2 regions of the Kocuria sp. HSID17590 genome follow, and region 1 is predicted to be linked to the other one. Evidence: riboswitches for the same ligand, from Rfam matches in the RefSeq annotation. Region 1 holds a riboswitch; the other holds the start of a gene.
What was found. A riboswitch is a leader RNA that binds a small molecule or an ion and turns the genes downstream of it on or off. The one in region 1 is predicted to bind S-adenosylmethionine.
Positions count from the first base shown of each region.

Region 2: another riboswitch for S-adenosylmethionine. It lies ahead of D8M39_RS01385 (LLM class flavin-dependent oxidoreductase); the one in region 1 lies ahead of D8M39_RS11465 (MetQ/NlpA family ABC transporter substrate-binding protein).

Region 1 covers NZ_RBMB01000042.1:3,693-7,523, forward strand. Annotated here, with positions in the region: gene D8M39_RS11450 (cation acetate symporter) at 1-918, shown strand, start outside; gene D8M39_RS11455 (GlsB/YeaQ/YmgE family stress response membrane protein) at 1,094-1,357, shown strand; gene dxr (1-deoxy-D-xylulose-5-phosphate reductoisomerase) at 1,531-2,790, shown strand; SAM riboswitch class IV at 2,842-2,956, shown strand; gene D8M39_RS11465 (MetQ/NlpA family ABC transporter substrate-binding protein) at 3,051-3,831, shown strand, end outside.
Region 2 covers NZ_RBMB01000003.1:101,152-104,982, forward strand. Annotated here, with positions in the region: gene D8M39_RS01380 (AMP-binding protein) at 1-670, opposite strand, end outside; SAM riboswitch class I at 664-755, opposite strand; SAM riboswitch class IV at 895-1,009, shown strand; gene D8M39_RS01385 (LLM class flavin-dependent oxidoreductase) at 1,093-2,499, shown strand; gene D8M39_RS01390 (trans-aconitate 2-methyltransferase) at 2,550-3,221, shown strand; gene D8M39_RS01395 (hypothetical protein) at 3,284-3,697, shown strand; gene D8M39_RS01400 (hypothetical protein) at 3,735-3,831, shown strand, end outside.

The DNA of each region.
Region 1 (3,831 bases):
AACAACAACCCGGCGATGCTCGAGCCCGGGCTGAAGTACGGCGTGAGCGAGATCTCCAAGCTCGACTTCATCTCCCTGGGCCTCGCCCTGGTGCTCGGAGCCGCGGGTCTGCCGCACGTGCTGATGCGCTTCTACACGGTGCCCACCGCCAAGGAAGCCCGCAAGTCCGTGGTCTGGGCGATCTCGCTGATCGGCCTGTTCTACCTCTTCACCCTGGTGCTCGGCTTCGGTGCGGCTGCGCTGATCGGTTCGGACCGGATCAAGTCGGCACCGGGTGGTGTGAACTCGGCAGCCCCGCTGCTCGCCTACGAACTGGGCGGTTCCGTGCTCATGGGTCTCATCGCGGCGGTGGCGTTCGCCACCATCCTGGCCGTGGTCGCGGGCCTGGCCATCACGGCGTCGGCGTCGTTCGCGCACGACATCTACACCTCCGTGATCAAGAAGGGGAACTCGGACCCCCGGCAGGAGCTGCGCGTGGCCAAGACCACCGTGGTGATCATCGGCGTGATATCGATCCTCGGCGGCATCGGCGCCCAGGGGCAGAACGTGGCGTTCCTCGTGGCCCTCGCCTTCGCCGTTGCGGCCTCCGCGAACCTGCCGACGATCCTCTACTCCCTGTACTGGAAGCGCTTCACCACCCGCGGGGCGGTGCTGTCCATGTACGGAGGTCTGATCCTCTCCGTGGTGCTGATCGTCTTCTCGCCGGTGATGTCCGGCTCGGAGACCTCGATGCTCCCGGACGCTGATTTCGCCATCTACCCGCTGTCCAACCCGGGCATCATCTCCATCCCGGCGTCCTTCCTGCTCGGGTTCATCGGCTCGATCACGGAGCGCCGCAGGGAGGATCCGGTGAAGCAGGCGGAGATGGAGGTTCGCTCCCTCACCGGCGTGGGCGCGGAGAAGGCCGTCAACCACTGACCGGGGGCGCTGCCTCCAGGTTCCGCGGCTGTCGTCCGCAGGGCGGGAGCGTGTGCTACACCACCCTGTGACCTGTGTCCTTACGCCGGAAACAAGTAGTAGAATGATGGTGGTTCCCTGAACACGATCACAGCGGACACCCGCCTGTGTGACAAACGTAACTAGAGGTGGAGACATGGGCATTTTCAGCTGGATCATCCTCGGTCTGATCGCGGGCGCTCTCGCCAAGCTGATCCTTCCGGGCAAGCAGGGTGGCGGGATCATCGTCACCATCATCCTCGGCATCGTGGGCGCGTTCCTCGGTGGCTGGATCGGGTCCATCATTCCCGGTCTGCACGCCGGTATCGACGAAATCAGCTTCGGCACCATCATCACGTCCGTGATCGGCGCGATCATCGTGCTGCTGATCTACGGCTTCGTGGCCGGCCGTCGCCGCTGAGTCCACAGCGGTCGCACTGACCCAGCGAACAAGGGCGTCACCTCCGGGTGGCGCCCTTGTTCCGTACCCGGGTCCGTATCCGTGCCCCAGGCCGTGTCCGCACCCGGGCGGGTCCGCGTGCGTGCCAGGGGCCGAGCACGCGGGATACTGGGGGCATGACTGAGACCCGCGCCATGACCCCCGACCTCGACGCCGCCACCAGGGATGCCCCCCGCCGCCTGGTGATCCTGGGGTCCACGGGCTCCATCGGCACGCAGGCCCTGGACGTCGTCGCGGAGGCCGCCGGGCTGCGCAGGCCGGGGGAGGGTGTAGGTCACTCGCCGTTCGAAGTCGTCGCCCTCGCTGCAGGCAGGTCCAACCTGGATCTGCTGGCCCGCCAGGCCGTCGCCTTCCGGGTGCGGGCCGTGGGTACGAGCGGTTCCGCGGACGACGCCGCCCGCCTGCGCGAGGCGCTCACGGCCGCCGCCCGCGCGTCGTCGTCGCCCGTGCCCGAGATCCTGCACGGCTCGGACGCCGCGGAGCGGATCGCGGCGTGGGAGGGCGCGGACCTGGTGCTCAACGGGATCACCGGCAGCATCGGACTCGCTCCCACGCTGGCCGCGCTCGGGGCGGGTCGGCGGGTGGCGCTGGCCAACAAGGAGTCGCTGATCGCCGGCGGCCCGCTCGTCAAGCGCGCGGCGGCGGCCACTGGACTCACGGACGCCCTGATCCCGGTGGACTCGGAGCACTCCGCAATTGCCCAGGCGCTGCGCTCCGGCACGGCCGCGGAGGTGGACCGCCTGGTGCTGACGGCCTCCGGCGGTCCGTTCCGCGGGATGACGCGCGCGCAGCTGGCGGAGGTGACCCCCGAGCAGGCGCTGCGCCACCCCACGTGGGACATGGGCGTGATGGTGACCACCAACTCCGCGACCATGGTGAACAAGGCCCTGGAGGTGCTGGAGGCGAGCCTGCTCTTTGACGTGCCGCTGGAGCGGATCGACGTCACCGTCCACCCGCAGTCCGTGGTGCACTCCATGGTCCAGTTCGTGGACGGCTCCACCCTCGCGCAGGTCTCGCCGCCGGACATGCGCCTTCCCATCGCGCTCGGCCTCGGCTGGCCCCACCGTGTGCCGGGCGCGGCCGCCGCGTGCGACTGGACGCGGGCGGCCGAGTGGACCTTCGAGCCGCTGGACCCGGTGGCGTTCCCCGCCGTGGAGCTCATGAAGAGCGCGGGAACCACCGGCGGCACGGCACCGGCGGTGTTCAACGCGGCCAACGAGCAGGCCGTCCACGCCTTCCACCGCTCGCAGCTGGGTTTCACGGAGATCGTGGACGTGGTCGAGCGGGTGCTGGGGGAGCACGACGTCGTCGCGCAGCCGGGTCTCGAGGACGTCCTGGCCGCCGAGCAGTGGGCCCGCCGTGTCGCGGACGAGCGCATTGCGGGGCGCCGTTGAGGTCCCGGGGCGTCACGGTTCGTCACACGTCGCGTGCTACGATTCTGCGCGGATGACGAGATCCGGCGCGTAGCTCTGGCTGGCCGGACGGCAACCCTCTCCCGTAGCGGGGTGCCCCAGATGACCATCCGGCCGCGATTCGATGCGATCACGGCAAGTGCGGTTTTTCTCTGAAATGGCACATGCCTGATCTGCACCCTCCGTCCAGTGCGGGACCGTTTGCGCGGCGCAACCACTCCCGACCCTGGAAAGGCACGATCATGCGAACCAAGCGTCTGATTCCCCTCGTTCTGGCCACCACCCTGGGCCTCACCCTGACCGCGTGCGGCGGCGGATCCGAGAGCTCGGACCCGGCAGCGGACGGCAAGATCACCATCGGCATCGTGGGAGCCACGCCGGTCCAGGACGCCTTCAAGGAAGTGGCCGCGCAGAACGACGTCACCGTGGAGTTCGTGGACTTCAGCGACTACAGCCAGCCGAACCCCGCCCTGAAGAGCGGGGACATCGACATGAACTGGTTCCAGCACATCGCCTACCTCGCGGACTACAACAACAACTCCGGGGACACCATCACACCGGTGGGCTCCACCTCCATCTTCCCGCTGGGGCTGTACTCCAAGACCCTGAAGTCCGTGGACGACTTCAAGCAGGGGGACGAGATCGCGGTTCCCAACGACTCGATCAACCTGTCCCGCTCGCTGAACCTGCTCGAGCAGCAGGGCCTGGTGAGCTTCACCAAGGACACGATCGCCCCCACCGAGCAGGACGTCGACAAGGACAAGTCCAAGGTCACGGTGCGCCCGGTCTCCGCGGAGCAGACCGTCCTGTCCATGGACTCCGTGGCCGCGTCCGTGGTGAACAACGACTTCCTCGACCGTGCCAATCTCGAGCCCGAGTCCGCACTGGCTCAGGACGACCCCACGGCGGACAGCGCCAAGGTGTACGACAACATCTTCGCGTCCACCGAGGCCAACGCGGACGACGAGACCCTGAAGAAGGTCGCCGGGTTCTACTACGACGACAAGGTCCAGGAGGCCGAGA
Region 2 (3,831 bases), on a different contig from region 1:
CCACCACCACGTGCTCGATCGAGTTCTCGCCGCTGCACGCCTCGTCCGCGGCCTCCTTGACGGGGACGACGACGCCGCGCCGGTTCTGCCCGTCCGTGGTCACCAGCACCTTGGCTCCGGTGTCCTCCACGCGGAACTTCAGCGCCTCCGCCGAGAACCCGCCGAAGACCAGCGAGTGCACCGCTCCGATCCGCGCGCACGCCAGCGTGATGACGACCGTCTCGGGGATCACGGGCAGGTAGACCACCACGCGGTCGCCCTTCTCCACGCCGAGGTCCAGCAGGGCGTTGGCGGCTTTGCAGACCTCCCGCTGCAGGTCCGCGTAGGTGTAGACCGCACGGTCCCCGGGCTCGCCCTCGAAGTACAGGGCCACGTGGTTGCCCCGCCCGGCCGCCACGTGACGGTCCACGCAGTTGTAGGACACGTTGAGTTTCCCGCCCTCGAACCACGCGATCTCCGGGACCGTGTAGGTGGGGTTGCCGTCCTCGTCCGCCCCGGTGCGCCGGGGCTTCTCGAAGCGGTGGGTGGTGTGCCACGGCTCGGCCCAGTCCAGCCTGCCGGCCTGCTCCGCCCAGAACGCGACGCGCGCCTCGTCCGAGACGAGCGCGGGATTCGAGGTGGGGGCGTGGGGGTCCGAGTATGCGAACGCAGAAATGTCGATCAACTCCATCGTTCCTGGCATTAGCACCTCGCCCGCGTGGGGCCGGTTGCTGCGACGTCGACGAGCCAGGTCTCTCAGCCGCTCCGGATGGGAACGCCCTCATTCAACGGGCACCCGGAGCGGGGATGCAAGTTGGTGTGAGACAGCCCACGGGGATCGGTGGCGTGCGGGGTCATGCGGCGTCACGTGGGGCTTCGCCCGGCGAGGGGCGTGGTTAGACTCTGGACCGAGACGATCACGAGTTCCGACGTTCAGCCCTGGCTTGTCGGACGGCAACCCTCTCCCGTAGCGGGGTGCCCCAGGTGAGGATCGGGCCGCATGGCACACCGCATGCGGCAAGTACGGCGCCGCACACACGCGCGCTGGACCCGCTGATGGCCGCCGCGGGCGGTGCACGGGCGCGGGTCGCGTCATCTTCGAGGAACCGGCACATGAGCAAGCGGATCTCCGTCAACGCGTTCGACATGACCTGTGTGGACCACCAGAGCTTCGGGCTGTGGCGGCACCCGCGGTCCCGGGCCACCGAGTACAACACCCTGGAGTACTGGACGAACCTGGCCCGGCTGCTGGAGAAGGGCAAGTTCGACGCGCTCTTCCTCGCGGACGTCGTCGGGATCTACGACATCTACCGCAACTCCGCGGCCCCGGCCGTGCGGGACGGCGCGCAGGTCCCGGTCAACGACCCGTTCATGCAGGTCTCGGCCATGGCGGCCGTGACCGAGCACCTGGGCTTCGGCGTCACGAGCGCGGTCACCTACGAGCAGCCGTACACGCTCGCCCGGAAGTTCGCCACGCTGGACCACCTCACACGTGGCCGCGTGGGTTTCAACGTGGTCACCTCCTACCTGCCCTCGGCCGCCGAGAACCAGGGGCTGCCGCGCCAGATCGAGCACGATCAGCGCTACGAGATCGCGGAGGAGTTCCTGGACGTCTGCTACAAGCTCTGGGAGGGCTCCTGGGAGGACGACGCCGTGGTGAAGGACCGCGAGTCCGGCGTCTACGCGGACCCCACCAAGGTGCACCCCATCCGCCACACCGGCGAGCACTTCACGGTTCCCGGGGCGGGGCTGACCGAGCCGTCCCCGCAGCGCACGCCCCTGATCTTCCAGGCGGGTGCGTCTTCGCGCGGGCAGGCGTTCGCCGGGCGGCACGCGGAGGCGGTGTTCATCGGGGGCACCCGCCCGGACCTCACCCGCTACATGACGGACAAGATCCGCGAGCAGGCGCAGGCCCAGGGCCGGGACCCGGAGGACGTGAAGATCTACGCGATGCTCTCCGTGGTGGTCGCGGACACGGACGAGGAGGCCGCTGAGAAGTACCGCGACTACCTGCAGTACGTGGACCTCGAAGCCTCCCAGGCGATCATCGGCGGCTGGTCCGGTGTGGACCTCTCCCAGTTCCCGGAGGACGAGGCCCTGAACTACATCAAGACGGACTCCATCCAGTCCTTCCTCACGCCGTTCACCCTGCAGGCCAAGGACAAGCAGTGGACGCGCGAGGAGATCGCCAAGCACTGCGCCCTGGGAGGCATGGGTGCCGTGGTCGTGGGCTCGCCGTCCACCGTGGCGGACGAGCTGGAGCGCTGGGTGGACGAGGGCGGCCTGGACGGCATCAACCTGGCCTACCACGTGAGCCCCGGCTCCTTCGAGGACTTCGTGGAGTACGTGGTCCCCGAGCTGCAGGCCCGCGGCCGCTACCGCACCGAGTACGAGGGCTCCACCCTGCGCGAGTCCCTCTACGGCGCCGGCCAGGACCGGGTGAAGGACACGCACCCCGCCGCGGCCTACCGGGGCGCGTTCGCGGACGCGTGCTCCGTGGCCACGGCCAGTTCCCGCTGAGCCGCTCGGCGGGTGTTGAGCGGTGCAGTGGCGTGTGTGACGGTTGAGGCATGAACCCCGGATACGACTCCCTGGCCCACGAGTACGAGCGCGCGTTCCCCGAGCCCTTCCGCACGCCGCTGGAGCGGCACGCCGTGGGCGCGTTCGTGGACTCCGTGAAGGAGTCAGGGGTGGCCGGGCAGGTGGTGGACGTGGGCTGCGGCACCGGCCACGTGACCACCGTGCTGCGCGAGGCAGGGCTGCCCGTCACCGGCGTGGACCCCTCGGAGGCGATGGTGGGGATCGCGCGGGAGAGCCACCCGGATGTCCCCTTCGAGGTCATCGGCCCGGACGCTGGGCAGTGGACCGCGCTCGCCGAGGGTCACGACCTGGCGGGCGTGCTCGCCCGGTTCAGCCTGATCCACGTGCCGCCGGAGCGCGTGCCTGCGGTGCTGGAATCGTGGGCGGAGCGGATGCCGGAGGGCGGCGTGGTGATGCTCGCGTTCCAGGCGATGGACCGTGGCCGGGCGGTCGTCTCCTTCGACCACGCCGTGGCCCCGGCTTGGCGCTGGCACCCGGAGGTCATGGCCGACCACCTCCTGCGGGCCGGTTTCCGCGAGGTCTGGCACAGCATGAGCCGCCCGGACGACGAGCACCGCTTCCCGGAGTGCCACCTGCTGGCGGTGCGCAGCCTGGAACCGGTCCCGCAGGACCCGGTGAGCTGCGGCTGCCGGGTGGAGTGAATGGGCAGCGTCGGCGCCCGAGGGCAGTCTGGGATCCTTAACGACCAGCGGAGGACGTGGCATTGAGCAGGAAACTCACCGAGTGGGGAACCCTGGTGGAACTGCTGCTGGTACTGGCGGGCCTGCCCCTGTCGGTGCTGGCTCCCCAGGTGCTGTGGCAGGTGGTCGGAGAGAACCAGGCTGTGGGTGCGGGCAGGCTGCTGGCACAGTTCCTGGCGGTGTGCGTGGTCGTCGTGGCCCTCATGCTGGTCGACACCCTGGTGGACGCTCTGCTCTACGCGCTGACGCGCAACCGGACGGTCACCCAGATCTGCTCGGCCGTCGTCTTCGTGGGAGTGATCGCCGCGCTGTTCTCTGTGTGGGTGCCCTGGTCCGTGGGCCTCGTGCTCGCGAGTGTCGTGTCGGCACTGTTGATGCTGATCTTCTCGAAGCTCACGGCCGAGCGGTACAAGGGGTTGCTGGACCGGGACGCTTGAGCAGAGAGCCCCGAACCGCCGGTTGAAGGCAGCGCTCATGCTCGGCATCAGCCTGACCGGCCAGGATCTGAACATCGGCTCGATCCGCGTCCCTCATGCGCTGTGGCTCGGCGGGCTCGTATTCCTCATCGCCG